DNA from 4 places in the Paenibacillus sp. FSL E2-0177 genome. Region 4 is predicted to be linked to each of the others. Evidence: riboswitches for the same ligand, from Rfam matches in the RefSeq annotation. Region 4 holds a riboswitch; each other region holds the start of a gene.
The links. A riboswitch is a leader RNA that binds a small molecule or an ion and turns the genes downstream of it on or off. The one in region 4 is predicted to bind cyclic di-AMP.
Positions count from the first base shown of each region.

Region 1 (2,202 bases), 540 kb from region 4:
TGCTGCTGCTGTTGTTCTCGAATTTTTTTATATATCTCATATACAATCTTAGAGTCTAAACAGTCTTTACAAGAAGAAGGTGTGCTGAACTGGCGAAGGGCTTGGATCTGGTTCTGGCCAAATGCATAGCCTACAATGTACCTGTGATTATGTTCTTCGAACCACAAGGCCCCGAAACAAACGTAATTTAGACTTATCGGCTCAAGCAGCCCTTGATGTATCCCTAAATAATAGTGCTTCAAAACATTCACCCCATCCAGCGTGCTATCACCTAATAAGCTCAGGTAACGCAAAAACCGCAGCAAGAGGAGGACCTCTGCTGCGGTTTTGGATTACAGGCAGATATACCTGGGCCAAAGCGTGGCGGATCAAGGGTCTCTCTCTTTACGCTTACGAGGTTAGCTGTCGGATTCGGACGGTGAGAGTCGCCCTACCTATTGAGACTTATGCAGTCTCCTTTGGATTCACCCCAAGTAGGCCAGGTGGCCTGATGGTTCCCCCGTTCCCTGCGAATGCAGGAACTCAGCGTTGATTGTTTTTCATGAATTAGATTCAACCCGAATCATACTCTTTTCAAGATTTTCTGTAAAAAACGGAAAATGTTCTTTTAGAGCAATTTTAACCATATCCTGCCGACTACGACTGAAAAACGAGGTAAATAGGTATTTATGGCGTGTTATCGCGCCTCTTTCTCGCTCAGCCTCAGCTTCTTGCGTTTCTACCTATAATGGGAATTTGCAGTATTTTCGCTCTAAAAAGGTGAATAAAATCACATGGGTTATAGATAGCGATTAAACGCTCCAAACTCGAGTAAACAAGAGATATAGAGAGATTAGATATCAAGTAAGCGCTATCTAATGGGAAAATAGTTTTTAATTTGCATTATTTTGGCATCATTCAGGTTTTACAAGTCTTCGTGCATAAGAGTATGATTACTCCTGTTTCAACGACAATCGAATATTTGATCCGCTTAATTTCCGATAAGGAAAGCGGGGGAACCAACAATCGGCAGCCGATGTGAGAGTCGGAAGCCGATTATGGGGTGAATCCTGTAGAGGGTGTGAGTGAGCTCGCATCTATACAGGTAGGGCGACTCTCACCGCCCGAATCCGACAGCTAACCTCGTAAGCGTATGGAGAGAGGATGAGTGCAATGTGACCGCTAGCGAGCCACAGAGGAGATCCTTTGTGGCTTTTTGCTGTGCTCTTAGAAGCAAAGCATTTATGGAGGCCTCCCCTAAGAGGTCGCTAAATTCATCATTAGCGGTATTTGTAAGGCAGCGTCTAATGACGTGACACAACCGAGCTTTAGGTTGTGCCCGAAAATGACGATAGGTCAACATCCTTTCGGAGATTTTCGTTGCCTCCTTGTTGTAAATGAGCAGGAGGAGAAAAAAAGATGACGGATCAGAATGAATATGTGCTTGTATGTGCGCCTACAAAGGCGGGAGAACATTTCATTAAACTTCTGAAGTTCAGGGGTATTAAGATGGCGGGATTAACCAACAATGTGGCTGAGAAAGCTTTACTTGAGGAGCTCGGGATTGAGCAGGTTATTCTAGTGGATACCCGCCATCAGAGCACTTGGTTTCGCCCATCGTTCCCGGTAGGCAGGGTATATCTGTTTGAGAGCAGCTTTCCGCTTTGCTGCCGCTATATTCAGATGTGCCGTACCTGGACGACACAGCCGATTTTTGTGATTACAAGTTCAATAAATCCTAGATTGGTCTATAAAAGACTTGGTGCGAGCTATGTAATCTATTCCCATAGTGGTGATGCTGATTTTCTAATCGATAGATCACCTCATCAAGGATAATGGAAGGAGTGCGGAAGATATGATGGATCTGTATATGGTGGCTTCGTTAGCTGTAATTTACGGGTTATTTTATGGCTTTATGCGCTGGTGCGCAGGTGTAGTTGAGGATACGGGGAGGGATAAGCTGTGATTCTAGTAATCGCTGTTACCCTACTGTTGTTTATATATCTGGTTTACGCGTTGATTCATCCTGAGAAATTTTAAGGAGGGGCATTCATGGGCATTTTGCAAATAGTCGTCGTAATTGTAATTCTCATCTTGCTGGTCAAGCCGATGGGAACGTATTTATATCATGTATTTTCTAACGAACCGAATCGTACGGATCGCTGGTTTGCAGGCACAGAGAAAGGTATTTATAAGCTGATCGGCCTGAAAAAACGGGACGGA
Region 1 covers NZ_CP150307.1:663,842-666,043, forward strand. The annotation lists gene MHI25_RS03075 (hypothetical protein) at 1-305, opposite strand, end outside; cyclic di-AMP (ydaO/yuaA leader) riboswitch at 374-538, opposite strand; cyclic di-AMP (ydaO/yuaA leader) riboswitch at 958-1,147, shown strand; gene MHI25_RS03080 (hypothetical protein) at 1,399-1,815, shown strand; gene kdpA (potassium-transporting ATPase subunit KdpA) at 2,032-2,202, shown strand, end outside.
Region 1: it holds a riboswitch for cyclic di-AMP, as region 4 does, so the genes downstream of both, MHI25_RS03080 (hypothetical protein) here and MHI25_RS00575 (C40 family peptidase) in region 4, are expected to answer to the same signal.

Region 2 (2,202 bases), 1.2 Mb from region 4:
TTGTAGCTTGGCAGGATTTACTTCCCATTCCTGAAGCCAAGGACGAGCAAGATTCTCCTTCTGCGCTAGAGTGAGGTCAGCTCCCTTGTCCTCTTTTGCACCAACGGAAGCGATGCCTGACCCCTCTTCGGAGGTAACTTTTGCAGCCTTTGAGAAAGCGACAATCTTACCGGTATACATATTGAGGTCAACGATGATTTGCGGCTCTTGCTCCGCTGAAGGAGTAAGCGTTGCCCGAAAGACATCAAAAGGATATTTTTGATCCAATTTTTTCTTGGTGTAGTCCTCCACAAGCTTCTCGCGAGACATATAACCATAAAAGGAAGAGTCCGTCTGGTAAAGTACATTCCATTGATCGTTTGGTGCTTCGGTGTAGTTGAGCTTTTGTTCTGCAAATAATATGGCTTGGTCACGGGCTTCTGCCTTGCTAATGACGGTGGTATCTTCACCTGTAGGGCTGCTAAGCAGTGAAGGGGAAATCTGAAACATAATAAATAGAATAAGACCGATAATGCCCGAGATGATGAGCCTCTTGGAGAGGGCACGTTGCTGTAAGGGCTGGCCGACGGGATTCATGTAACGCCTCCTTGTTATGTACTGACAATGTTATGTTCCATTATAGTATTAGTGCCTGGTTGGTTACAAAAAACATTATATGTTCTTTTTATGGGTAATAGAGATAGTATAGAATAGTCATGTGAATTTATACCATGAATTTTATCGTGTTCATTTCTGCACGAATGATGAGAATCGGTGTAATTGCAGGGAAAACACGGAAAAGTGATGAGAAAAGGCACTCCTTTTGATGCAGTCTCTTTAAACCGCATTTTTTCATGTGAATGAGCATTAATTGTGTCTTTGTGAATTCACTAAATAACGTATATAATTTGTATGCAATTGTATAGTAGCCGAATTTCTGGTGAAAACGGGGGAACCATAAGAAGTGATGAAAAGTGGAGTGTACACGATAAATGGCACTTTCATCAGGGGTGAATTTCGTTCTGGGAACGAATAGGGCAGCCTGCACAGTCCGAATCCGACAGCTAACCTCGTAGGCTAATTTACTGCAGGAACCAAGTCAGCATTGGTTTTCCAGTGCTTTTTTTGTTGGAATTTTTGATAAGAAGGTGAGCAAAGTGGCTTCACAGTTTCGCAGGATTTCTGAATTTAAGTTTCTGAAGCTCTCGCCGCCGCAGATACTGGTGCTTGGTTTTGCATCGATCATTCTGATAGGGGCCCTGCTGCTTATGCTGCCCATCTCAAGCACAAGCGGGAATTCCGTGGAATTTATTGATGCATTATTTACTTCAACGTCGGCAACCTGTGTTACAGGGCTTGTTGTGCTGGATACCGGAACTTCGTTCACGATTTTTGGGAAAACCGTAATTATGATCCTGATCCAGATCGGCGGCTTAGGTTTTATGACCATGGCCACTCTATTTTCACTGGTGTTAAAGCGTAAAATATCTTTGCGGGACAGGCTAATCCTACAGGAAGCCATGAATCAAGGCTCTATGGAAGGAATTGTGCGACTGATCCGGAGAGTCCTCATATATTCTCTTGTCATAGAAGGCTGTGCCGCTGTGCTGTTGTCTATTCGCTGGGCTTTTGATATGCCGTTGGGAAAAGCGATTTATTATGGCATATTTCATGCGGTGTCTATGTTTAATAATGCGGGGTTCGATATTTTTGGGGATTTTCGCAGTTTAACTGATTATGTATATGATCCGCTTGTGAATATTATTGTGATGTTTCTGATTGTCTCCGGCGGGATTGGTTTTATTGTAATGTCAGATCTGGTGGAGTTTCGGGTAACCCGCAGGCTGTCTCTACATAGTAAAGTTGTCTTGTCCACCAGCACAGGGCTGATTCTGATCGGAGCTTTGGTTATTTTTATATTTGAGTTTACTAACACTCGTACCCTGGGTTCACTGAATTTCGGCGGTAAAATATTATCGGCCTTCTTTCAATCCGTGTCTCCCCGTACGGCTGGCGCGAACACAGTAGATATTGCTGGACTTCGGCAGGCTACACAATTTTTTATAGTGATTCTTATGTTTATTGGTGCTTCTCCGGGCTCAACGGGCGGGGGGATTAAGACAACAACCTTTACGATGATGATTGGTGCTGTAATTGCTATGCTGCGTGGACGGGAAGATGTTGTGTTGTTCCGTTATCGGCTGGCTCAAGAGCGCATCTACA
Region 2 covers NZ_CP150307.1:5,827,084-5,829,285, reverse strand. The annotation lists gene MHI25_RS25940 (CPBP family intramembrane glutamic endopeptidase) at 1-576, opposite strand, end outside; cyclic di-AMP (ydaO/yuaA leader) riboswitch at 897-1,072, shown strand; gene MHI25_RS25935 (TrkH family potassium uptake protein) at 1,137-2,202, shown strand, end outside.
Region 2: it holds a riboswitch for cyclic di-AMP, as region 4 does, so the genes downstream of both, MHI25_RS25935 (TrkH family potassium uptake protein) here and MHI25_RS00575 (C40 family peptidase) in region 4, are expected to answer to the same signal.

Region 3 (2,202 bases), 2.5 Mb from region 4:
ACTGGCGGGAATATCAATCTGGCAATATACACCGATCTTTCAGCAGCTTACGGGTAAAAAGCCGCTTGAATACCTGACGGATCTGCGCATTAATCATTCCAAACGATTCCTGCAGGAATCGACTGAACCACTGCGGGAAATCGCCAGACTGGTCGGCTTCTCGGACGAATACTATTTCAGCCGCCGCTTTCGGCAAAAAACCGGAGTTACACCCGGACAATATGCACATCAGAAAGGTCGTAAGCTTACCGTCAAGGATTGGACGGGTCATGAGGTGGAGATTCCAGAGCGAGCGAAACGTATTGTCTATCATGGCGAAACACTTGGCGACCTTCTCGCGTTAGGCGTAAAGCCTATCGGTGGAGATGAAGCGTTCGCCCGGAACAGCGTCTATAAACATCGGCTTAAGAAGCTCGCCAACGTCGGGTTTCCACTGGACCCGCAGTTGACCGCTTCCCTAAACCCAGATTTGATCATTTTGGCAAATAGTGATGAAAGAGCCTACAGAGCAGTTTCTGGTATCGCTCCGACACTCACCTTTGATTCATTTGCATCTCTCGACAACCGAATGCGGACATTAGGCAGTTGGCTAGGTAAACAGCGCGAAGCCGAAGCATGGCTGGAGTCATTCACAATCAAAAACGCTGCCATGTGGCAGCAGCTTTACACGACAACCCTCCAAGTTGGAGAAACCGCCTCTGCTTTGGTCTATGATCATGGAGATCATCTGTATGCTATGGGAATGTCCGGATTCTCCACTGCGCTTTATGCCCCATGTGGTTTACAACCGACCGAAGAGATCCAGGCCATATTGGACGAAGAGTTAGGGTTCGCCGAAGTTGATCCAACGCGACTGCCTGCCTACGCCGGAGATCATATCTTCATGCTCATTCCGGAACGCAAAGACTCGCGAGCTGCGATGGAACGATTACTAGACAGTTCACTTTGGAACAATCTCCCGGCAGTACGTCAGGGACATGTTTATCTGCTCGACGGAAGCAAATGGAACTCTAGTGATGCGTTAACCCGGGAGAAGCTGCTAACGCTGTTGCCTAAACTACTCGGTGGAAGTACCGCTAGTAATTGAAGGTGAATCTAGGAATCTCTTTTGACTTTTCAAAACTTGATAGGGTATACTTTATCTACGCTTAATTTCCAACTTTTACAGTTGAAAAGCGGGGGAACCAGTTAATTGGGGCGAATCATTGAGCATTAGAATGTAGGGTACCATCTTACCCGAGTCCGTCAGCTAACCTCGTCAGCAGTGGATGGGTCTGCTTTTCATGTTATTTACATAACCAGAGACCCTTGCTAAGGGTCTCTTTTTGTGCTTTTTTGGACCCTGCTGGCAGTAGATTGGCCTTTGACACTAAGGCTCCCTCATTTCTCACACTACGAGACAAAGGAGAGATGTACGTGCAAAAGGTAAAGTACTTCACGGATATTAACAAAATAGCTATGTTGTCTGAGCTGGAAAAAGAGAATCTGAAAGAAATTACGGACAAATTTGTTTTTCGTGTAAATGACTACTATCTGTCTTTAATTAACTGGGATGATCCAGATGATCCCATCCGTAAGCTGGTTATTCCTAACGAAGGTGAACTGCTGGAGTATGGGCGCTGGGACGCCTCCGATGAGGACACGAATTATGTGGTACCTGGTTGTCAGCACAAGTATAGAACCACTGCACTACTGATTGTATCCGAGGTCTGCGGGGCTTATTGCCGCTACTGTTTCCGTAAGCGTCTGTTCCGAAATGACGTGAAAGAGGCGATGGCTGATGTCTCTCCGGGTTTGGAGTATATCGCAAATAATCCGGAGATTAACAACGTACTTCTTACGGGCGGGGACAGTTTAATTCTCTCCACACCGAAGCTAAGATCCATTATTGAAAATCTAAGAAGCATTGAGCATGTTAAGATCATTAGACTGGGTTCCAAAATTCCCGTATTTAATCCGATGCGGATCTCTGAAGACGAAGAGCTGCTGGAGCTGATTCGTACTTACTCTACCGAAGACAAACGAATCTATGTTATGGCGCACATCAATCATCCTCGTGAAATCACACCTGAAGCCAAAAAAGCATTTAAAGCTCTCCACAACGCAGGGGCAATTGTCGTAAATCAGACCCCCATCCTCAAAGGCATCAACGATGATCCCGTTATTTTAGGGGAACTACTGGACCGGCTTTCATGGGCTGGC
Region 3 covers NZ_CP150307.1:2,628,756-2,630,957, reverse strand. The annotation lists gene MHI25_RS11595 (AraC family transcriptional regulator) at 1-1,087, shown strand, start outside; cyclic di-AMP (ydaO/yuaA leader) riboswitch at 1,136-1,277, shown strand; gene MHI25_RS11590 (KamA family radical SAM protein) at 1,417-2,202, shown strand, end outside.
Region 3: it holds a riboswitch for cyclic di-AMP, as region 4 does, so the genes downstream of both, MHI25_RS11590 (KamA family radical SAM protein) here and MHI25_RS00575 (C40 family peptidase) in region 4, are expected to answer to the same signal.

Region 4 (2,202 bases):
CACAATAAATTAACCTTATTTGACGTAATAAAAAGGTCCCAATTCCTGTATTCAGGAGCTGGGACTTTTTCTCATTACGGATAACTTAAGAGTATTTGCAAAATCATAAAAGCTCTGTTACAATAAGTCCTGTGCTATTAGTAACAATTTTGTAATCAATTGAAACGATTCCTACATAACTAAATGTATTTATCGTAAGTGTAACTGTCGAAACGTCATTCTCTTGGTGCTTAACACGCCTAATTCCTTTGCACCGGGAAGTGGGGGAACCATATTTTGGGTGAATTGATCTCGCTTTACAGGGATCATAGGGAATCTTCTACCGAACCCTTAAGCTAACCTCGCAGGCCTTGGAAGGAGTACATCTTTTGAAAAGACATAATTTAAGAAAAAAATGCGTCGCTGCGGCGCTAGGACTTGTAATGGCATTATCTATTGGTGGAGGAAGCGCCTTTGCCGACTCTAAGATGGACACTGTAATCTCAAAGACTATTGGAGTTGCCTATAAAACCGGAGGTACAAGCACTGCCGGATTTGATTGCTCTGGATTTACAAAATATGTATTCAAGAATGTGGGTCTTACTTTACCTCGTACATCAAAAGCTCAATATAGCGTTGGAACTGCTGTATCCAAAAGCAATCTGCGTTCTGGTGATCTAGTGTTCTTTAACACACTTGGCAATGGAGTATCCCATGTCGGCATTTATGTTGGAAACGGAAAATTCGCACAATCGTCCTCTTCGCGTGGAGTGACCATCACTTCACTCAGTCAGGCCTACTGGGCCAATCGTTATGTTGGCGCTAAAAGAGTAATGAGTACTTCAGCTTATCAAGCTGTAGCCTTCGATTGAAACCTTCCTCACAACTATAACCTCATAATTACAACTATATGAACCTGAATCTGATTATTCCCGTAATCAAATTCGGGTTTTTCTTTTTTCCATAATATATTTTTACACTAATAGAGCCCAATTGAAACACGTTTATTTGATAAAAATTGCAATTATATTAAAAATTAGGTCATTATTAACGCTTACATATGCCTTTCTACCGTAAAAATGCCAATTTTTCTGCATTAATATGTTAAAAACGATTGCCAAGCGGCTTTCTGTTTGTTACAATTAGCGCAGTGAGATTTTAGTAACATTTTTGTAATCATTAAGTTGTTATTTACAAAGGTTTTGTCATGTATTGATTACAAGCTAATCCTAATCAACAGTATGAGCCGAGTTTCCTAACTATTAGGAAAACGGGGGAACCAACTTTGGGTGAATTGACCTCCATTATATAGAGGGGTCATAGGGGACCTTCAACCGAACCCTTAAGCTAACCTCGTAGGCATTTGGAAGGGGTATACACTTTTGAAGAAGAAGTTAGCAGCAGCAGTACTAAGCTTTTCCATCATCCTCACCATCGGAGCAGGAAGCGCTTTCGCAGATTCCAAAATGGATAAAGTGATTGACAAGGCCATCGGTACTAAATACGTATCCGGCGGTATATCCACTAACGGATTTGATTGCTCCGGATTTACAATGTATGTGTTTGATAAGATTGGCATTAACCTTCCACACCAATCAGGTTCCCAATATCAAATGGGCACAGCAATCTCCCGTGATGATATAAGAGCCGGAGATCTTGTATTCTTCAATACAAGTGGCAAAGGTGTCTCACATGTCGGCATTTATGTCGGTGAAGGTAAGTTCGCACACGCTTCTACCTCACGCGGTGTTACGATTAGCTCTCTGAGTGATAGCTACTACGTGAAACGCTACGTTGGTGCCAAGCGCATTATGAGCACAGACGCTTATCAATCGGTTGCTGCTGAATCGGAAGACAATGATGATGTGCAATAAGTAACGTACATAGGCTCTTTTCCAAGGTAACTCTTGGAGGAGAGCTTGTTTTTTTGTCTTATTACTTATTTACCCCTCTCATAATTTGTAAAACATTCCTCTCATATAAAGTTTCTGAGTCGAACCTCCCCCATTTTGTATATAATTAGTAATATAGCAATGTCCTCGTGAAAGGAGATCGTTGACTTTATGATAAATCCCTCGGTAACTTTTCATGTTGTTCCTATGGAGGCAATTCACGGAGAAGCTATTTGTAAGTGGAGCTATACGCCCCCATATAATATTTATGGCTGGATGCCGTGGGAGCAGATGCAGGCTCTTGGCATCGAGTTTGGTGATCCGCAGCTCC
Region 4 covers NZ_CP150307.1:121,769-123,970, reverse strand. The annotation lists gene MHI25_RS00585 (hypothetical protein) at 1-8, shown strand, start outside; cyclic di-AMP (ydaO/yuaA leader) riboswitch at 227-365, shown strand; gene MHI25_RS00580 (C40 family peptidase) at 423-851, shown strand; cyclic di-AMP (ydaO/yuaA leader) riboswitch at 1,214-1,356, shown strand; gene MHI25_RS00575 (C40 family peptidase) at 1,401-1,853, shown strand; gene MHI25_RS00570 (GNAT family N-acetyltransferase) at 2,043-2,202, shown strand, end outside.